One region of the Pedobacter sp. GSP4 genome, then DNA from elsewhere that is predicted to be linked to it. Evidence: riboswitches for the same ligand, from Rfam matches in the RefSeq annotation. Region 1 holds a riboswitch; the other holds the start of a gene.
What was found. A riboswitch is a leader RNA that binds a small molecule or an ion and turns the genes downstream of it on or off. The one in region 1 is predicted to bind cobalamin.
Positions count from the first base shown of each region.

Region 2: linked by a shared signal. The riboswitch ahead of metE (5-methyltetrahydropteroyltriglutamate--homocysteine S-methyltransferase) and the one ahead of ACS5PU_RS05370 (TonB-dependent receptor plug domain-containing protein) in region 1 are both predicted to bind cobalamin.

Region 1 covers NZ_JBPZIR010000002.1:432,216-443,584, forward strand. The annotation lists gene ACS5PU_RS05345 (YMGG-like glycine zipper-containing protein) at 1-135, opposite strand, end outside; gene ACS5PU_RS05350 (diphthine--ammonia ligase) at 266-991, opposite strand; gene ACS5PU_RS05355 (SIR2 family NAD-dependent protein deacylase) at 984-1,667, opposite strand; gene ACS5PU_RS05360 (ABC transporter substrate-binding protein) at 1,697-2,644, opposite strand; gene ACS5PU_RS05365 (DUF6580 family putative transport protein) at 2,927-3,517, opposite strand; gene ACS5PU_RS05370 (TonB-dependent receptor plug domain-containing protein) at 3,556-5,421, opposite strand; cobalamin riboswitch at 5,520-5,710, opposite strand; gene ACS5PU_RS05375 (DUF5074 domain-containing protein) at 6,088-7,191, opposite strand; gene ACS5PU_RS05380 (PKD domain-containing protein) at 7,202-8,134, opposite strand; gene ACS5PU_RS05385 (PKD domain-containing protein) at 8,159-9,292, opposite strand; gene ACS5PU_RS05390 (YncE family protein) at 9,353-10,468, opposite strand; gene ACS5PU_RS05395 (YncE family protein) at 10,478-11,369, opposite strand, start outside.
Region 2 covers NZ_JBPZIR010000003.1:367,008-378,376, forward strand. The annotation lists gene mfd (transcription-repair coupling factor) at 1-3,229, shown strand, start outside; gene ACS5PU_RS08795 (ATP-binding protein) at 3,323-4,459, shown strand; gene ACS5PU_RS08800 (DUF3820 family protein) at 4,459-4,677, shown strand; gene ACS5PU_RS08805 (DsbA family oxidoreductase) at 4,850-5,566, opposite strand; gene ACS5PU_RS08810 (M14 family metallopeptidase) at 5,659-8,355, opposite strand; cobalamin riboswitch at 8,565-8,765, shown strand; gene metE (5-methyltetrahydropteroyltriglutamate--homocysteine S-methyltransferase) at 8,965-11,298, shown strand.

The sequences.
Region 1 (11,369 bases):
TAAACTGTCTTTTACAGCTTTAAGGGCCAACTGTTTTTCTGCCTGTTGTTGTTTTAATGCCGCTTCTTCTTTGGCCTTATTGTTACAGGCAAACATTACAGAACTAAGTGCGATTACCATGAATATCTTTTTCATAACTTTTGATTTTAAATGATGCTTGTTTGGCAACCTAACTCACCAAACAGGTTTCATTACAATGTGCGATTTTAGTTAATTACAGATACTAAAGAAAAAATGATGCCAAAATGTTTTAACCGATTAAAATTTATTCTATCAGATCACAATACCAAAAGCCAGAAAGCGTTGAATGTGAACAGGGCGAATCACTATCTGATGTTGTTTTGGCAGGCGCATTATACGTGCGAAAGACCTTTTCACCGGGCGTAAAGTCTATATTTTGCTTAAAAACTGGTCCTTCAAAAGCGAAAGTGTGGAACTCCCCATTTTCACCACAGGGATCTATTTCAACAGGTAGTTTATCTATTAAACTGCGTGTAATTAGTTCTCCACAAATACTTTCCAAATTTTGCTGGGTGCAAACAATGATGGTTTTATAGTTCAGGTTTAAAAATTCATCAATCAAAAGCTTGGTATCTTTCTTCCATAAGGGGAAAATAGCTTCCATACCAATTTCTGCTAGTTTATTTTCGCGATAGGCCCGCAGGTCTTCTAAAAAGATATCGCCAAAAATAGAATGCGTGATGCCTTCAGCTTTAAATTTAGAAAGATGCATCTTCATTGCCTCATCATAGGTCTCCATATCGGGCATTTCGCCCAACCTGATCTGATAAAGCGGAATACCAATACTTTCTGCCTGTTTAATGAGCAAAGCCTCTCTTACGCCGTGCATAGAAACGCGGTTATATTTATCGGTAAGGGTTGTTACGAGATAACGGATTTCAATTGTAGGGTCTTGTAGCGCATAATGCAGGGCAAGTGTACTGTCTTTACCGCCGCTCCAGTTAAATATACAGGATTTCTTTTCAGGCATTGACCAATATTTTTTTCAGTTCGGCTACACCTTCAACGGCATTTTGCTCAATATTGACAACGTTTTTATAGCGTTTTACGTTGGGTGTACGTGGATCGATAATGTATTTTGTTATTGCTGATGGCACAAAATCGATTAATCCGGCAGCAGGGTAAACGGCTAATGATGTACCGATTAGCACAAATAGATCGGCCTGTTTACAGATTTTGGCCGCCACTTCGATCATCGGCACCGCTTCGCCAAACCAAACCACATGCGGCCTTAGCTGAGAACCCAGCTCGCAGCACTCACCCATTTTAATTTCACTGCCAACAATTGGGTAGGTTAAGCCCGATCTTTTATCTGATTGCGACCGGGTAATGATGCCATGAAGATGGGTTACTTTTGTAGAACCGGCCCGCTCATGCAGATCGTCAATGTTTTGGGTAATAATTTCAACATCAAAGTGGCTTTCGAGTTCGGCCAGTATCTGATGCGCCAGATTGGGCTGAGCGGCTAAAACCTGTCTTCTTCTTTCGTTATAAAATTCCTGAACCAATTCGGGGTTTCTTTCCCAGGCTTCGGGCGTGGCCACATCATATACATTGTAGCCTTCCCATAATCCATCAGAATCTCTAAATGTTTTTAACCCACTTTCGGCACTGATCCCTGCCCCTGTTAAAATGACTACTTTCATATAGTATGATTACACTGATTTTAAAGATATTATGATTTCACAGGTTGATGTGATTCAATAGCTTGATTGTAATGAATAAACTTTTTAGCGATTTTCTCTTCTGCCTTAAAGATATTGGGATGGAACATACAGGCCAACGCCTCAATACCTGCTACAAGCGTACCTATACTGGGTTGGGTAAACATATCGAAATCGGCTATGTAAACCTGGTTGTTTTTTACAGCCTCGAGGTTATTCCAACCTGTTTTTGCGGTGAGTAAATCCATTTCTGTTGTGGTTCTGGTTTTGTCAAAACCACAGGGCGCAATAACCAGCACCTCTGGATTGTACCTCAATATTTTATCCCAAGGGGTAACAATAGAATCTCCGGCAGGATTAGAAAGCATATCTACCCCACCGGCCGCTGCAATCTGAAAGGGAATCCAATGGCCACAATTGTAGATCGGTTCAATCCATTCCATTAGCATAATCCTTTTTAATGGCGCACGGTTTAGCCTAAGCTGATCTAAGATATAATCGGTCCGCTTTTGCAGTCCGGCTAAATAATTTAGTGCCACTTCTTCCTTACCTAAAGCTTTGGCAATGGTAATGGCGCACTCAAAAACATCTTGCAGGTTATTTGGCGATAATGGCACCAAAGTAGGCTGCTTGCTCAATTTCATTACCGCGGTTTCTGTACAAACGGTATCAATGTTGCACACTTCGCAGATATCCTGTGTAAAAACAATATCAGGTGCAATGCTTTCCAATAATTCATCATCCACCCAATACAAACTTTTGCCCTGTGCTTTTGATGCTGAAAAAATGCGGTCGATCTCGATACTGGTATAATTTTTACCTTCCAGTATGCAGCGGACAACTTTTGGTTGCGCGGCTGCTTCTACAGGGCATTCGAAGGTTACACCGTACAAATATTCTTGTAGGCCCATATCGTAGATCATTTTGGTTGCAGCAGGCAAAAAGGAAACGACTTTCATTATAATATCTAGTTTTGTGTTAATGGCCTATCATACACATATGATTTGTCACATTGAGCTTCCGGATTTTCGGGACAAGTAGTCGAAATGCTTTAAAAGGTCTTCGGTCATGTCCTTTTACAGGGTCAGGATGACAATTCTACTTCTACAACGGCTCCTCTAACTCCCCTTATCAGATACTGATCCCGATAACTTTGGATAGTATGACGCGGAGTACTAAGTTAAAAAAAATCCTCTTTTGAACCGAATCAAAAGAGGATTTAATATCTAAGTGAGTATGGATTACAACTCTTGTGTTTGCAATTTTAATACCGGATATTTTGCCTTTAAAATCTCGAAAGCGCCAAACAATAGTGCACCATAAATTACCGTTCCTTCTAAAAATCTAATCTCGAAAGGAATAGCTCTTTCTAAACACAACCAAAAACCAGCTAAATCTTGTGTGTACGATGGGTTTTGAAACCAAACACCAAAATCGGTAACAATCCAGTGGATAAATACAATTACCAGTGTTGAGGCCAATAGGTTTACCACGTTTACCTTTTTAAGCAATACCCTGCCTACCAAAACCATCAAAGCAAACGCAAGGTAGGTATAATACCAGCCTTCGTAAAGAAAACCGCTACTGTATTTGCTAAATATGGTAGTTGCCAAAATAAAGTCGCTTAAAAACAAACTCAATAATGGAAAAGCAAAGGCTTTAAGGTGATCTTTAAAGTATGCCCCACCGAATAAAGCTACTGCTCCTATTGATGAGAAGTTGGCAAATTTTAATTCATCTGAGTTGAAAGTGACTAACAAACGGAAAGCCGTAATGGCCAAGATCATCAACAACAAAATTAAAGTGCGTGGATTGAATTTTAAATGAGACATTTTATTTTGGTTATTATTTACTGCAAAGTTAAAGTTTATTAGCGGATATTAAAACTTACCCCTGCATTAAAGTTAAAGCCAGGTGTATTGTATCCGATAATTTCGTTGTATTTCTGGTTCAGGATATTTTTTGCATCAAAAAATAATTTTACCCGTTTTTTAGCCAATGCATATTCTACATATGCATTTAACAATTTATACGATGGCAGTTCCTCAGTAGTATAAGAGATAAAATTGGTATCGTAACGCTTACCAAAATAACGGAAATTGGCACTTACATATAAATTGCTTGTGGCCTGCGCGCCTGCATTAATGCCAAAGGTATGTTTGGGCCTGCGGATCAAATAATCTACTGTTCCGGTATTTCCTTCTACATATGCATAATAGCCGTTTACATTAAAAATACTGAACTTTACTGCTGGCTCTACTTCAAAACCTTTATATTTTTGGTTGCCCTGATTAAAATAACCGGTGGTATATACAATGGCATCGGTTAAATCGCGTTTAAAACCTGCAACACGCAAGGTAAACAGCTCATCGGCAAGGCTAAAATTCACACCGGCTTCATAATTTTGAGATTTTTCCGGTTTTAAATCCAAATTAGCTCCATACTGTCCAAACAACATATTCAACGTAGGGATTTTGAACGCAGTAGATACTGTTCCGAATAATTTTATTTCTTTGATGATGTTGATACTTGGGGTAACTGAATAGGTATAATTTTCGCCATATTGATCATGTTTATTGTAACGGCCACCTACTTCCAGATTAAACACACTTAAATCATGCAGGAACAATGATCCGTAAGCCGCAAAGATATTAGTGGTTGGATTTTGCGTATCGGTAATCAGTTTCATCTTTCTGTTGTCGATACCTACCAATAAATCCAGTTTGTTGCTAAGCTTTTGGTTGTAGAATAAATCAACTGTATTGAGTTTACCATAGTTCAAGAAATTACTGGCAAAACCCATAAAGCTCGAATTAACATCGTTTGAGTTACTTTGATGGCTATAGTTTAAAGTGATTTTTCCGCTGTTTAACTTGTACTCGGCATTAAAACCTGCGCTAAACTGTTTTAAAACTGAATTATTGGTTGGTAAACCATCTTTAAAACCATCTTCATCTATTTTATAATTACCATAGAAATAGCGTAAAAACGGATTAACGGAGAAATTTTTATCCAGTTTAATACCGAAATTGGCGTTTACACCATCGGTTTTAAAACCATCTTTATCAAATACAGCTGTGCTTCCTACCGGGGTAGCTGCTTCAGAAATCCCATCAGTTTTAAAATGTGTGTAGTTAATGTTGTAAGTAAAGCCTTCTACACCGCCATTTAAGCCAATTGTGCCTTTATAGGTTTCGAAACTACCTGCACTCGCTACGCCATAAATGGTATTACCTTTAGGTCCGCCTTTTTTGGTTACAATATTGATTACACCCGCAACGGCATCTGATCCATAAATGGTAGACTGACCGCCCTTTAAAATTTCAATATGGTCTATCTGATCGATAGAGAACAAACGTAGATCGAAGGTTCCGCTAATACTGGCCGGATCGTTCTGTACAATACCATCAATAAGCACCAAGGTATAACCGCCTAAAGCGCCCCTAAAAAAGATACTTTTATCTTTCCCCTGACTGCTATTGCCCCCGCTGATTACAATGCCCGCCTGTTCGGTAAGCAGATCGGGCAACGATTTGCCATTACTGCGCTCCAATACTTCGCGACTGATGATGGTAACTACTTTACCGGTTTGCGATTGTTTCTGATTGTTTTTGGTGGCAGAAATAACCACATCTTTAAGCTGTAAGCTGTCTTGATTTTGTGCATTAGCCAAGTGGCTAAGCAATAACTGTGCAAGGCCCAGGCCGGCTACAGCTAAAATTCTTGTTTTGTTCATTTGATTGTGAGTTTTGCCCACAGCCAACAGATTGGAACGGAAATGAAAATACGAAAAACGTTAAGTACCTCAATCCTAGCTTCAATCCTCGAAAGCTATGAAATTAAATGCTTAAGGCAGGTCTTCTGACTTGCTCCCGGTTTTCTGCCTTCCCGCTCCGGTATAATGGAACAGTGACGTTTGTAGAAAACCGTTATAGAGCTTACAGCTGCGGGACAGTTACAGATTTACACTGTATTCCCTTTTAATTCCGATTATTACACCGGAAACCAAAAGCAGCGCAAATGTAACAAAAAGAGTGAATAGCCGAAAGTATCGTTGCATTACATTAATTAAGCACTGTAAAATATGATTTTTGTATAATTAGATACGATTTGAGCCTTGCGAGATACTATTTCATTATATTTAGATACCCATTCAGTCTTTCGGGATATAATTAGTGTCTAATTAGATATGATTTCAGTCTTAATTGACTCAAAATATATTTAATTAGATATGTTTTGAATGTCTCTAAATAGGAATGGTATCTAATCCGATAGGTCTTGAAGCTTCCGTTGTATGATTTGGTCTTTATTAATACTGTAAAAGATTTTGCAGTAGGAAACCACAAAGAAAAAGGCCCGCAAAATGCAGGCCCTAAACATAAGAGAGGTTATTTATTATATTTTAATGGAAAATGGCTAAATCATTAAAAAAGATCTTCGAAAAATCTGTCGTTACACCATCGCCACCGTATTTGATTTTTTTCACTAATACCCCGGTAGATGCATTATAGATCAATAAGTAATTCACTGTAGAAGCTGCACCGTAACCTTGAATTCCGTTTACCACCAGGTAATCTTTGTTCCTATCGTAACGGATTGCTCCATAAACCATAAAAGGATCTTCGGTAATGGTTATAAATGGCTGCAATATTGATGCGGCATTACCATCAACATATTTGTAAATTGCTTTACCTGAATGATAAAAAATAGCATTCTCTTTTGTTGAAGCCGTGATACGCGTTGGCGCATCGAGCCCGAAAGTTCCAATGGCCACATTTAAAGCTACACCTGCTGTATCCAAATTATTGTCGATTGCAATTAACCGGCTGCCCGTTGAAGCCCAAACTTTTCCATTTGGTGTTTGTGCAAAGCCACGGTTAATGTTCGAGAAGGTTTTTGCCAAAGAGTAATTGCTTGCCGAAATGATCTTTGCGCCATTGCTCTGCAGCAAATAAACGTAATCGCCTTTTTTCCACATATCGCCCGTATTCACAGCGCCTACAGTGGTTAATTTGTTTTGAACGGTAAGGGTATTAAGGTCGATCTGGTAAACACCATCGTTGGCACTTAAAAGACCTCGGTTTCCTTCTACCTGTACAATACTTCTCCAGTTACTGGTTTCCTGCACATACCTCGCCTCTTCTTTTAGTGTATATTCATTTATTTTAACAATCGGGCCATTAATCTTACTCAATAAATAAATACTGCCGTTAATAATAGAAGCAAACTGTAGTGTACTGGTTTTTGCTGTATTTGATAATATTCTGCCCGGATTTTCTTTCTCGTAAGCCCTGGTATTAAGAGTATCATCACCATAACGGTAAAAGCTCACACTACCCGCATTCTGTCCGTAAGAGCCTTCACCTATTACAAAGAAGCCATTTTCATATTTACCAGCAACGGGATCAACCTGCAATGATTCTACATTATCTTTTTTGCATGAATAAAGCGCTGTTGTTAAAAGTATTGCACTTATTAATAATGGCTTAAAGTTGTTTTTGTTCATTTTGTACTGTTTATTTTTTTAAAAGTTTAAGATCTACTGCTCCACCAAATTCGGTCGAGATTTCGCCAATGTAGCGTGAACGGTCGTTATTGTTATCAGGGTGGAAAGGGTTTCCATTGCTGTTCTGGCCAGTGTAAACCTTTACAAAATCGATGGCTGCCAAGCTTACCTTTTTCCCGGTGGCATCTACAGCCCAATCGATATCGAAGGTGTTGTATCCCCTGCCCAGTTGCTCTTGCACGCTAACATACTCGCCCGATCCATTGTCGGCATACCCAAAACTGAATGGCTTGTTGCTTATGATTTCACCGGGCATTAAAGTGTTTTTCAACAAAGTGCCGGTAAAGGAAATTTCGTTTGCTGTTGCCCATGCTGGGAAATAATCCTGCGCATGGAACTGGTTTCGGAGTATCAGCCCTTCTCTTCCCTGATTGTCGGTCCAGCGGATATCATCACTCAATTTGGCTGGCCTGTAATACGTTATTTTATAATTTTTAAGCGTAGCTGCATCATTGTAATCACTTCCGGCAAGTTCATACCAAACATCATCGGGCAGGCCGTTTTTATTCGCATCCTGCATTACGCTTACAATGCCCGGTTCGGAGAATTCCATCCCTACACCAATAAGCGGATTGCCATAAATGCCGAGGTCGGCCCCAGCAGAATTGCTGATGCTGTGATCAAAGCCAAAAACTATGTAACCGCCATAGCCGCCTAACGATACCAGACCGTTTCCGGCGTTACCAAGCAGCACATCTGTTTTAACCAGATCGTTGGCAAATTGTCCGGGCGCCTGCTTAAACTCGTAAATTTTATTTACATACGGCGATGTGCCCGCCACCGGTTTTTCACCCGCTCCTTCTTTTTCGCCCGCATTTTCTTTCTTACAGGAAAGCAGTACAGCGGATGAAAGAAGGGCCAGTGCTATTGATTTAATTTTCATGTTTAAAAAGTTTTCTTGTCTTACCTATTTAATCCCCAGATCGGCTGCGCCTTTTACTTCGGTAGATACTTCTCCCAAAAGCGTATTTCCTTTTTCTCTTTGCCCGGTGTAAACCTTTACAAAATCGATGGTTTTTAAAGCAACTTTTTTCCCATTCTGATCTACAGCCCAATCAATATCGAAGCTGTTATACCTTTTAGTGGCATAATCATCATCTAACGACCAGCTATCGGTATAGCCCCAAGGAAATGCATTATTGATAAAAATACTTCCGTTTTTACCCCAGGTAGATGGAAGCAATGTTCCTTTAAGTGTTAGTTTTTCTTGGTTTGGAGCAAATTCAGGATAGAAATTATGCTTATGGAAACTGTTTACATCATATGTTCCGCTGCCGCCCTGATTGTCTGTCCAGCTTACATTGGCGAAACCTTTTGGGTTGGTATAGGTTATTTCGTAATTTTTAATGGTAAGTGGGTTGTTGTATTCGCTACCTGCAAGCTCATACCACTCATCGTCCGGTTTACCATTTCCGTTCACATCCTGACTAACCATTACAATTCCAGGTTCGGCAAATGGCGTTGTGCCACCAATAGGATTACCATAAATGGCCAGATCGGCACCGGTATTGTTTAACACCGAGTAATCGAACCCAAAAACAATATAACCACCAAAACCACCCAGGGTAACCATACTGGTTTTGCTCACATCTCCAATAATTTTCTGTGCACCGGCAGGGCTTCCTAAGCTTTCGTTTATAAACTGGCCCGGAGCCGATAAGTATTCAAAAACGGTGGTAATAAATTTGCTACTGGCGGGCGTAATTTCTACAACTGGCACAGGCACCGTTATCGTGTATTTGTGCGAAAATGAGCCTACATTATTGCTTGCTGTATATTCTATAACATAAGTACCGGCCTTTAAAGGCGTAAAATCGTAATTGTAAACGCTGCTGACTACGGTACCGTCCAATTTCCATTGGTGATTAAATCCTTTTCCATTATTTGTTCCTACGGCAAAAGCAATTTTGGTATTTACCTTCGAGGTCATTGTTTCGCCTTTGATGCTCAGATTAACATCTGGGGCAGCTTCGTTATCTTTTTTGCAGCTATAAATCAGTGTGGCAAGGCCGAGCATTAACAATAGGTAAGTTTTTTTCATGTATGACTGTTCTTTATTATGATTTGGGTATTTGAAAATGTATACAGAGCTAATATTTGTTTATTCATATTTATAAGTGTAGTTAAATACAGCATGCTGAGGAAGGCCAGCGGTTTCGAAACTGAATTTTATCTTTCCATCTGTTCCAACGCAATAAGCAAAGCCCTTGCTGCTGCTGTAGTTATTGGCATCGGCAACCATAACTTCTTTATTGAATGGGTTGATGGTAAGTCCATAAATGGTATTTATCGTTTGTTTATCGGTAATTAAATTGGCACCAAGTGCTCCACTGGTTGTATTTAGGGCTTTAATTTCAGGGCTTTTGTAAATATCTTTAGCTACATAGGCAGTTGAACCATTTACTGCCAAAGCGCCCAGATCATAATCATAAGAAGCGATTTTGGTATCGCTAACACTACTGATCCGATCAAGCGAAGGATTGTTATTAACGATATAATCATTCCAGGTTACTACAAACAAGTCGCCATTATCGGCTGCCTGGATTCTAACGGGATTATTGTTTACCGCAATATCTTTGGTTTTGGTAAAGGTGGCCAGGTCGATTACCGAAACTTTGTTTTTTGCTCCGTTTTGATAAAAAGGATGTGATGAATTACACACATACAATTTTCCATTTGCTACAGCCAGCTGCTCAAGCCCTTCTGATAGCATAATTTCACCGTCAATGGCCATTGTTGCGGTATCGATACGGCTTACTTTTCCATCATAGCGCGATACATAAGCCTTGTTTTTATAAAAAGCTACAAACCTTGGTATATAACCATCGCTTGCTGAGTTAAATGAAATCCTTTTTAACGATTTGCATGTTTTAATATCGATGATATCCAAAAATGATTGTTTAGTACCCTGAATACCGGCTACAACGCAATACATTTTGCTGCCATACTGCTGCAGGTCGTTTGCTGTTTCTCCAACTGATGCTCCGTTTACCTGTTTGTAGTAATCGGCAACGGTAACTTTGGTAGAAATATCGTAATAGGAAAGAGCACTGTTGTTACTGCCCATTAGCCCTTCGCAAAGCATATAAACGCCTTGTGTACCAGTAATAACCTGTTTCTTCTCTGCTTCTTCTATCTTGTCTTTTTTACAAGATGAAACGGCTACAAGCGCTGTTGCCAGAATAAGTAAGGTGTGTTTTTTGTAGAAATTTATCATGATATATATTTAGTTTGTGAATGCAACATGGGCAGGGATATCGCCAGTGGTAACCGACCATTTTAACCGGCCTTCGGCGCTGTAGCAGTGCAGCTTACCAGGTGTAACGTAATCTTTTGCATCAGTTACGTAAACATCTTTACTGGCTGGATTAATGGCAATGCCATAAGGGATTTTAATGTTCTTTTCGGTGCCATCATTTATAAACTTACGGTCCATCAATGTTTCATCTTTGGTGTTGATCATATGATAGGTAATCTCATTTTTACCTGCGATGTAATTCCATGCTGTAGCATAGATATAAGCGTAATCATCGTCGATAGCGAGGTTACTTGCGGCTATGTTGAATACCTTTTTGATCTGATCAGTTTGTGTATCAATTACGAAAAGCTTTGAGGCAATGGTATAGTAATCGCCACGGGAGGTAACATACAGGTCGCCATAACGGTCGGCTTTGATGCGGTGGAGATTAATGGCCACCTCGATGCGTTTAATTTCTTTAAAACTTCGCAGGTCGATTACAGAAACGGTGTGCTCGTAATCTGGCGGACTATAACCTCCAGAATTGGCTACATAAAGTTTATGGCCAACTACGGCCATTTCTTCTGGCTGCCTGCCAACTTCAATACTGCGGTTTATGGTTAAAGTTGTAGTATCAATTTCGGCAACGGCACCATTTGGTGATTTTGGATCGCCAACTTTGCCTAAATAGGCACTTACGTAAGCTTTTCCATTATTAAATGTAATGTAGCGGCAATTGATAATATTGATTTGCCCTATTTTTTTGCCCGTTTTGATGTTGAGTACCTCAACCTTGTTCGATACGTTTACCACCACATAAAGTTTGCTCCCGTACCGTCCAATATCATTGGCTACATCGCCCAAGCCTTTGGTTACTTCG
Region 2 (11,369 bases), on a different contig from region 1:
GGGTTCGGCCGATGCTATAGTTGCACTTTCTTCTTATTTTCTGCTGCACAAGCCCCTATTATTCGTTTTGCCGGATAGGGAAGAGGCGGCCTATTTTCAATCTGACCTGGAAAGTGTACTGGATAAGCAGGTTTTGCTTTTTCCTTCCTCTTACCGAAAATCTTTTGATTTTACCCAGGTAGATACCGCCAATGTGTTGGCCCGTGCAGAGGTTTTAAACGAGCTGAACCACGATTCTGAATATGGTAAAATTGTAGTTTCGTATCCAGAAGCCATTGCCGAAAAGGTGATAGACCGTTCTGCACTGGAAAAAAATACGCTAGAAATTAGTTTAGGGGCGAAACTGGGAATTGATTTTATTAATGAATTTTTAATCGATTATGATTTCGACAGGCGCGATTTTGTTTACGAGCCCGGCCAGTTTTCTATCCGCGGGGGTATTGTAGATATTTTTTCGTTCTCTTCAGATCTGCCCTACCGTATAGAATTTTTTGGCGATGAGGTAGAGAGTATCAGGAGTTTTGAAATTGAAAGCCAGCTTTCGGTTGCCGATGTTAAATCGTTAACCATTGTGCCTAACGTTCAGGCCAAGTTTTTAACCGAAAGCAATATCAGCATCCTCGATTATATCGATCAGGATACCCAGCTTTGGTTTAAAGATGTAGAATTTACCCTCGATATTGTTAAAGCCGGGTTTAAAAAGGCCGTTGAGCTGTGGAAAGCCCTGCCAGCTGCCGATAAAACACAGAATCCGGAGTGGATCGACCCTAAATTTGCTTTTACCGACGAAAAATTACTGGGCGATCATCTTCACGATTTTCCGCTTGTGGAATTTGGTAAACAGTTCTTTTATAAAACCGACGACCGCTTTGAGTTCGAAACCAAGCCGCAGCCTTCGTTCAATAAGGATTTCAATCTGCTTATCCACAACCTGAAGGAGAATGAAAAGGAAGGCATTATCAACTTTATTTTTACCGATTCGCCAAAACAGATTGAGCGTTTGTACGCCATTTTAGAGGACATTGATAAAACGGCTAAATTTACACCGATCAACAGTATGCTGCGCGAAGGTTTTGTTGATCCGAAAATCCAAACGGCTTTTTACACCGATCATCAGATTTTTGACCGTTACTATAAATACAAGCTTAAAAAAGGTTATCAAAAAAGCCAGGCCATTACCCTGAAAGATCTGCGGGAACTCAAATCTGGCGATTACGTTACACACATCGATCATGGAATTGGCAAATATGCCGGCCTAGAGAAAGTTGAAGTAAATGGCAAAACCCAGGAAATGATCCGTTTGATTTATGCAGACAACGACCTGCTTTATGTAAACATCAACTCACTAAACCGAATTGCCAAATACAGTGGCAAGGAAAGCGGTGTGCCCAAAATGAATAAACTGGGTACAGATGCCTGGGATAAGCTAAAAAAAACTACTAAAAAAAAAGTTAAAGATATTGCCCGCGACCTGATTAAGCTTTATGCTTTGCGTAAAACCCAGGCCGGAACGGCTTTTTCGCCAGATAGCTATCTGCAGACCGAATTGGAGGCATCTTTTATTTACGAAGATACCCCCGATCAGTTAAAGGCCACACAGGATGTAAAAAAAGACATGGAGTCGCCACACCCAATGGACCGTTTGGTTTGCGGTGATGTAGGCTTCGGAAAAACCGAAATTGCCGTGCGTGCTGCATTTAAAGCTGTAGCAGAAGGCAAACAGGCTGCCGTTTTAGTGCCTACCACCATCTTGGCGCTACAACATTTTAAAACCTTCTCTTCGCGCCTAAAAGATTTCCCGGTTACGGTTGATTATATTAACCGTTTTAAAACCAATAAACAGATTAAAGATACCCTGGCCGAAGCTGCAGCAGGTAAAGTTGATATTTTAATCGGTACCCACCGCTTACTGAGCAAGGATGTAAAGTTCAAAGATCTGGGCATCATGATTATTGATGAGGAGCAGAAATTTGGTGTTACCGCAAAAGAAAGGTTAAAAGCGGTACGGGTAAATGTTGATACGTTAACTTTAACCGCAACACCTATCCCTAGGACATTGCATTTTTCGTTAATGGGGGCCCGCGATTTATCCATTATCAGCACACCACCACCCAACCGCCAACCGGTTAGTACAGAGTTACATGTTTTTAATGATAAGCTGATCCAGGAAGCTGTTCAGTTTGAACTGGACCGCGGGGGCCAGGTTTTCTTTATCCATAACCGGGTAAATGACCTGATGCAACTAGGTGGATTGATACAAAAGCTCGTACCTAAAGCCAGGATAGGGATTGCGCACGGCCAGTTAGATGGCGATGCGCTAGAAGATGTAATGCTCGATTTTATTAACGGTGAAAAAGATGTGCTGGTAGCCACCACCATTATCGAAGCTGGTTTGGATATTCCGAATGCCAATACCATTATCATCAACCATGCCCATATGTTTGGCCTGAGCGATCTGCACCAAATGCGGGGCAGGGTAGGCCGGAGTAACAAAAAGGCTTTCTGTTATTTATTATCGCCGCCTTTATCAACCTTAACATCCGAAGCACGTAAGCGCTTAAGCGCCATTGAAGAATTTTCTGACCTCGGCAGTGGTTTTAATGTAGCCATGCGCGATTTGGACATCCGCGGAAGTGGAAACTTATTGGGGGCAGAGCAAAGCGGGTTTATTGCAGAAATCGGGTTCGAAATGTACCACAAAATATTAGATGAAGCCATTCAGGAGTTAAAAGAAGCTGAGTTTAAAGGCCTTTTCGAGAATGAACCTGAACGGCCCTTTGTTGGCTTTACGCAGGTTGATACCGACCTGGAACTCTATATTCCGGATGCCTATATTACCAATATTACAGAACGGTACAACTTATATACCGAACTCTCTAAACTCGATAACGAAGCCGAACTAGCGATTTTTGAAAAACATTTGGCCGATCGTTTCGGACCGGTTCCACCACAGGTAAAAACCATGCTCAGTGTGGTACGTTTGCAGTGGTTGGGCAAAAAACTCGGCTTCGAAAAAATCAGTTTCAAGAAAAACAGCTTGCGTGGCTACTTTTTAAGCGATAAACAATCGAAATATTTCGATTCGAATACCTTTACCAAAATTTTAACTTTTGCACAAAACCACCCGCGCATGTGCAATTTAAAAGAGGTTAAAAATACCTTAAGAATTGCTTTTGATAACATTAATACCGTTGAAGAAGCTATTGAAACTTTAGAGCTGATTGATTAAAAAAACGTTAATTCAGTCAGTCTGTTGACTGAATTAACGTTAATTGAGTCAGTCTATTGACTGAATTAACGTTTTTTACTATATTTGGCTTAAATGGAAAGTCAAATTACCAGATCCTTACAACCTATAATCCTCAATAAAATTGGGAAAAATAAGGTTATCTTAATATTTGGAACCCGAAGAGTAGGAAAAACCTGGTTGGTAGAAAATATCATAAAAGATGCCAACATTAACCATCTTTCTTTAAATGGCGAGGATCAGGATGTACAGGCACTATTATCTACGCGAACTGCGGCTAACTATAAAAGAATTTTGGGAGAAGCTAAGCTGCTTATTATTGATGAGGCACAGGTTATTCCTGAAATAGGAAAGATATTAAAACTGTTGATTGATACTTTCAAAGATTTAACCATAATTGCGAGTGGCTCCTCTACCTTTGATCTTTCAAACCAAACAGGCGAACCATTAACCGGCCGAAGTTTAACCTATTATCTTTACCCAATAGCACAGCTTGAGCTGGATAAAAGGGAAAATGCTTTACAAACAACTCAGAACCTAGAAGAAAGGCTAATCTTTGGTTCATATCCCGAACTATTCCACTTGGATTCATTAGCCGAAAAAGCGCAGTATTTAACAGAGCTTGTTAAATCTTATTTATTAAAAGATATCCTGATGTATGAAAACATACAGAATAGCGCGAAACTTTTGGAACTATTAAAACTTATTGCATACCAAGTAGGCTCAGAGGTTTCAATTGATGAAATTTCCCGCACGCTGGGCCTTAGTAAAAATACAGTAGATCGTTATCTCGATTTGCTTGCCAAAGTTTTTATTATTTACAAAGTCGGCGGATACAGCAATAATCTACGTAAGGAAGTTACAAAATCGTCAAAATGGTATTTTTACGATAACGGTATCAGAAATGCAATTATTAATGATTTCAGACTGTTAGCGCTACGTAATGATCAGGGTATTTTATGGGAAAACTATTGCTTTAGCGAACGTATTAAGAAAGTAGAATACGAACAACAAAATGCTACTCACTATTTTTGGAGAACTTACGATCAACAGGAAATCGACCTTATCGAAGTTAAAAATGGGGAAATTTTAGCGGTCGATTTCAAGTGGGGTGGTCAGAAAAAGAAAATACCTGGTTTTTTCGCTAAAAATTATCCCAAAGCCACTTTTTCAATTATTAACAAAGAGAATTACTTAGATTTTATATTGTAATGTTAGACCCAACCTTGTTGCTCGATTTAGTGAAAATGCAAATGCCTTACGGAAAATATAAAGGTTATCTAATCTGTAATATTCCCGAAAGTTATTTGCTGTGGTATAAAGATAAAGGTTTCCCAAAGGGAAAATTAGGCGATTTAATGGCTACCATGTTCGAAATACGCGTTAATGGACTGGAATACCTCTTAACCCCGTTGAAGAACCAGCGGTAAATCTTTCGAGTACTACCATAAAAAATCGTCATTGCGAGAAGGCTTTTTCAGCCGACGAAGCAATCTTTCTAGAAAGAGTTAATGGCGTAAAAGATTGCCTCGTCGTTCCTCCTCGCAATGACGAAAATTTAATAGGTTTTGTTAATGCTAGCGTAATCTGCGGGAAACAACCCTATATCTCACAGCCATTTTCATCACAAACCGCATCATTATTTTTATTTAATGAGGTCAGTGTAGTTTTTGGCTGAGCTTCTTTCCACTCTGTAAAACTTTGGGTAAGTGCATCGGTAAAAGCCTGAACGGGCTGAGCGCCCGAAACACCATATTTACGGTCCATAACAAAATAAGGTACGCCCCTGATACCCAAATTCTGGCTTTCGTAAATATCGTAACGAACAGCTTCGGCAAATTGATCGCTACTTAAAACCGCTTCTGCTTCTTCTTTATTTAAACCGATTTCTACCGCAAGATCAATCAAAACACTGCTTTCGCCGATATTTTTTGATTTAACAAAATGGGCTTCAAAAAGCTTTTCTTCAGCTAAATCCTGTAGGTTATGTTGTGCTGCCAAATGGATCAGGCGGTGTGCATTAAAGGTATTGGCCGGAATATTAGTATCAAAATCGATCGTTAAGCCCGCATTTGCAGCCATATCAACAACCTGTTTGGTCATCTGTTTAGCCTGTTCAACAGGCATTCCCTTGCTTCTCGAAAGGTAATCGTAAACTGTTTCGTTATTGGTGTTATGGTATTCCGGATTGAGCTGAAAACTCTTCCAATCCACTTCAATTTCATTTTTAAAAGGCAGCTTTTCCATAGCTTGTTCAAAATGCCTTTTTCCGATATAGCAAAACGGACACATTACATCCGACCAGATTTCTACTTTCATGACACAAAAGTAAATTGATTATAAATGGGGAAAGTAAAGCCAAAGTAAAAAGCCACTATCGTTAAGTATAGTGGCTTCTTAAATCACAGCATTTATTTATACAGCTGATTAAATATTAACTTAAAAGTTCCGTGCGTTTGTGCCCTAAAAGCTATTTCAGGTCCGAAAGCCAGCAGTTTTCCCTTGCCAACCTTTGCCTCAAAAGCGGTTACACCATCCTGCAGGTAAGCTTGGCCCCAGGCCCAGCCACTGCGCAACGGCGCAGCTGTTTCAAACCACATTAAAGGCTTAATCTTTCCTGATGCGATGGCATCGCCTGTAAGTTTAAAAACCGGACTGTTATCAAAATACACATCTGCTTCTTTTTCCATACCCCAGTTTGTTGGCAATGAAGTATCAACGCCTACATTTAAAACGCTTCCGGGAACGTAATACTTCTCTGCAGGCAAACGTTTTTCCTCACCGTTTACAATTTCCACCATTGCATTGCGAACAGGTAACTTTAAGTGGAAAGCTAAATTGGTACTGCTGCCTATGGTTACAATGTTTCCACCGGCTTCTAAAAACTTCTTTAATTCAGGGATTGATTTATCAGCGGTAATTCTTCCCAAACGGTTTCTGTAAGCTTCAGGAATTTCTTCTGCCTTCGGACCAAATGATCTGTTTCCAGCACCTCCGCTCTGAACAGATGGAATTGCTCCTCCTACAAAAATAATTACATCATACTTGGATTTTAAATTTCCGGCATCAATATCCTGAGGATAAATTACAGTTGCATTATAGTGATACTGCTCCATTAAAAACCTTACCCATCCCGAGGCCATAGAGCCTCCGTAAGTATCCCATAAAGCAATACGGCCAGCTGAAATTTCAACTTTGTTTTTTGGGGCCGGGGCACTTTTAAGTTTCACATTTGCTTTTTCCAGTATCGATTTCCCTGTGGATGAAACATAAAAATCGCCGTTTTCGGTAGAGCGGTAAACAGCAACTTTATTCTTCAACAGATCATTTACTGCTGTGTAAGAATCGTTTTGTGCCGCACTTAATACATAGCCTGATCCACTTGGCAGTTTATTTTCAGATTTTAATAATGCTCCGTAAGGATTTTTCTCAAAAGGGCCGGTAAAATCATCCAAAATGCGGTCGAACTTTACATCCATTAAATAGGCCAAAGTCCATCCGGCAGCATCGTATGGGGGAATTGGTGCGCCTCCCTCATATTTAAAATCGTTTGGATGGTCTTGTGGTTCGAACATGTCCAAAACATGCGGACGGAAAGCCTGATCGGTTTTTACCACATAACTTCCGGCAGGATAATTTTTGCCCGCTACTGTAAATGCCGAACTTGCCTTTTGAACCACAATACCCGTTCTGATCAAAGCATTTAAAAATTTAATGGCCGAATTAAAATCAGGTTGATCTGCAGATAAAATATAACCTCTTGGATCGCGGTTCGCTGGTGCTTTCATCACGGTATCGAGTGCTTTAATACTCAACTGCCGTCTCGGTCCAAAATCAGCATCTCCACCTGCAACCGCTGCACCTTTGTCGTTTTTCGCGGCATTGTTAATGGCTTCTATTTTTTTCGGGGAAAACGACCAGGTATCTTTTTTACCGCGCTCAATAGAATTTCTGCCCATTTGATAAATGTTGAACAGCAGTTCATCACGGTAGCGCTGGGCATAACTTAAAACAGCATAATTTAGGGATACAGAATAATCAATTGAGTTTTTAAAATACCATTTGCGCGGAGTAATCGGGTTTGGCGAATCGCCGTTTGGCAATAAACGCGATGGAACCAGTGGAATTTCTGATGGGGTGGGGTTACCGATAATCTCGGTTAACAGCCCGATCATGTTATGGAAATAAGTTGTTGTTCTTAACCCGCCATTATACCAGGTAGAATAAACCGAACCGCCCCGCTGGGTGTAGCCAGGCTTATTTTCTACATTCATTCTATTGTGCATGGCCGCACCAACAGCATCCAAACTGGTTAGCACCATGGGGTCGAATACATAATTAAAAGGATCGCGGTAAGGAGGTCCGGCCACTACTGTTCCGGCAGGGCCAGCCTGGTGATGGTTGTACATAATCTGCGGAATCCATTCTACAAAAAGCTGACGCCCTATGTTCTGTGTTTCTTTAAGGTTTAACATAAAGAAATCGCGGTTATTATCGTGTCCAGCATATTTTTCATACAGTACCGGCAGGCCCGAAGTTGTTCTTTTATTCTGGTCTTTTTCCCTCATGTACCAATTGCTTACCAGTTCCTGGCCATCGGGGTTAGCATGTGTAAAAAGAATAATTACATTATCCAAAATGCGCAAGGTTTCCGGATCGCTTTTAGAAGCAAATTCATAGGCCGTCTGTATCAGTTGATGTGCGCCAACCACTTCGTTTGCATGCAGCCCGCCATCAATCCAAACTACCGCTTTTCCTTCCTGTGCCAAGGCCTTAGCCTGTTCGGCATTAATTTCGGCATGTGCAAGCTGCTGCGAAATTTCTTTATACCGATCCAATTTCTTTAAATTTTCTGGCGAAGAAACAATTAACATGTACTGGCTTCTTCCTTCTTCGGTTTTACCTATATCTACGAGCTTGACACGCTTTGATGTTTCGGCCAGTTTTTTAAAATAAGCCTCCGTTTGGGTATAATTGGCTAGCTGGTAGTTATCACCGATATCGAAACCAAAATGCGTTTTTGGCGTGGGCACTTCCTGTGCCTGAACCGCACAGCACGAAATTATCAAAAAAGCAAAACAGGTATTTTTGAAGTAGTTTTTTATCATAATCGGGTTGTTTGTTGGATAATCAAATATAATAGAGAAAATGTAGCGATTTTACATGCGCCAAATTTGTTACAGTGCAGGTTTTGACAGAATTATATAGCTCAAAAAGCCTTTATTTTATCTCATGCGGTGCAAAAAACATTAAAAATTTAAAAAATCCTCCATCTTAATCTCTACATTTGCCTTTGATGTAAGTTCTTAACTTTATTTTTTCATCAACCGATATTGGCTTTACTTAGCTGTAGATTAAAAGGGAATCGTGTGCAAATCACGAGCTGTCGCGCAACTGTAAATTCTGTTTTTAAACGAAACAACGGTTTTATCAATATGCCACTGTGCCGATTTATCGGTATGGGAAGGCGATAAAATCGGGAATAAGTCAGGAGACCTACCGATATCGAATTGACGGTGCTTTCGCGTTATAAAGCAATTGGTCAGGTCTGATAGGTTCATGATAGAATTAACCATTTTATTAAATTTTGCTTTAAGCTTCTGGCTGATAAGTAGGTTTTTTGCGCCCTAACCTTTCCTTTTCATTTTAACCAAAAGCATCATAAAATATTGCTTAAAGGGCTTTTAAACGATTTATTTACTTAATCTTTAAAAGAGATGCTAACGCAAAATCTGGGCTATCCGCGAATAGGTAGCCAAAGGGAATTAAAGAAAATCTGCGAAAATTACTGGGCAGATAAAACTGGGTACAAAAATGTACTTCAGGTGGGGAAAAACATCCGCCACGAAAACTGGAAACTTCAAAAAGAAGCTGGGATAGATATTATTCCATCAAACGATTTTTCTTTTTACGATCATGTATTGGATCATTCCTTAACTTTCGGCGCCATTCCGAAAAGGTACAATGAAGTAATCTTGAAAAAAGGAAACGCCGAACTGGACCTTTATTTTGCCATGGCTAGGGGTTATCAAAAAGATGGATTAGATGTTGTAGCCATGGAAATGACCAAATGGTTCGATACCAACTATCACTACATTGTTCCAGAATTCTATAAAGATCAGCCTTTTAAACTGTTCTCGACTAAAATTATCGACGAGTTTTATGAGGCTAAACAATTTGGGCTAACCACTAAGCCGGTTTTGATCGGTCCTGTTTCCTATCTTTTACTGGGTAAGGAAAAAGAAGCCGGTTTCGAAAAAATAGATCTGATCAAGAACCTTCTTCCGGTTTACATCGATATACTATCCCGATTGGACGCTTTGGGAGCCGAGTATATACAATTCGACGAGCCATTTTTAACTTTAGATTTAACCGAAAAAGATCAAAAAGCCTACCAATATGCCTACAAAGAAATCAGGAAGGCTTTTCCACAATTAAAAATTGTATTGGCTACTTATTTTGAAGGCCTGGGCAATAATCTTGCGCTTGCGGCTGCTTTACCTGTAAATGTACTGCACATCGACCTCGTACGTGCTGAAGATCAGTTAACGGATGTGCTGGCTGCTTTAAAAGAAGAGACCATCCTTTCGCTGGGCTTGGTAGATGGCAGAAATATCTGGAAAAATGATTTTGAAAAATCGGTTTCCATCATTAACCAGGCTATCGAAAAAAGAGGTCGGGATAAAATCTGGATTGCGCCATCCTGCTCTTTAATCCATTCGCCTGTTGATTTAGACAACGAAACCAACGAGCAAAATCTCTCAGCAGAAATTAAACAATGGCTCGCCTATGCAAAGCAAAAAATTGCCGAACTGGCCACCTTAAAAAAACTGATCACAAACGAAAGCCCTGCATCTACCCTGCAAAAACTGGAAGAAAACAAGCTTGCCATCAGCAACCGTAAAGTTTCCAAAATCATTCATAATCCTGAGGTTAAAGCACGTGTTTTGGCACTAAAATCCGACGATGCTGAGCGCTTAAGTGCATTTTCTACCCGAAAAATTAAACAGCAGGAACTCAATCTGCCAAGTTACGCCACAACTACTATCGGTTCGTTTCCGCAAACAGCAGAAGTACGGAGTTGGAGGGCTAAACTCAAGAACGGAACTTTTACCGAAGATGAGTACAACAGCTTAATAGCCGAAGAAACTGCAAAAGCAGTAAAATGGCAGGAAGAAATCGATCTGGATGTACTGGTTCATGGCGAATTTGAACGCAACGATATGGTGGAGTACTTTGGTGAGCAGTTAGCTGGTTTTGCCTTCTCTAAAAATGGGTGGGTACAAAGTTATGGCTCGCGCTGCGTGAAACCGCCTATTATTTTTGGCGATGTTTCCCGTCCAGAGCCTATGACGGTAAAATGGACAGCTTACGCACAATCACTTACCGATAAACACATGAAAGGCATGTTAACGGGCCCTGTAACCATATTACAGTGGTCGTTTGTGCGTAACGATCAGCCCCGGTCAGAAACCTGTACCCAAATTGCATTGGCCATCCGCGATGAAGTTTGCGATCTGGAACAGGCTGAGATAAAAATTATCCAGATAGACGAGCCAGCCATTAGGGAGGGTTTACCGCTGCGCAAGGCAGATTGGCAAAACTATTTAAACTGGGCAGTTAAAGCCTTCAAAATTTCGGCAAGCGGTGTTAAAGATGATACACAGATCCATACACATATGTGCTACTCGGAGTTTAACGATATTATCCAGAATATTGCCGATATGGACGCCGATGTAATTACCATCGAAACCTCGCGTTCGCAAATGGAACTGTTAGATGCTTTTGCCGATTTTAAATATCCGAACGAAATTGGTCCTGGGGTATACGATATCCACTCTCCAAGGGTTCCGAAGCGCGAAGAAATGGTTCAGCTGTTGAAAAAAGCAAAAGCTGTTATTCCTTCCGCGCAGCTTTGGGTTAATCCCGATTGCGGTTTAAAAACCCGTGGCTGGGACGAAACCAAAAAGGCTTTGATAGAAATGGTAGAAGCCGCAAAAGAGATGCGTAAAACAGAAGAAGTGCTGGCTGAAGATCTCCAGGTAAATTAATACTTTTGCCACGGAAGCCCAGAACCACTGAAGAACTAAAATATTCTGTGCGTAGCTGTGTTTCCGTGGCT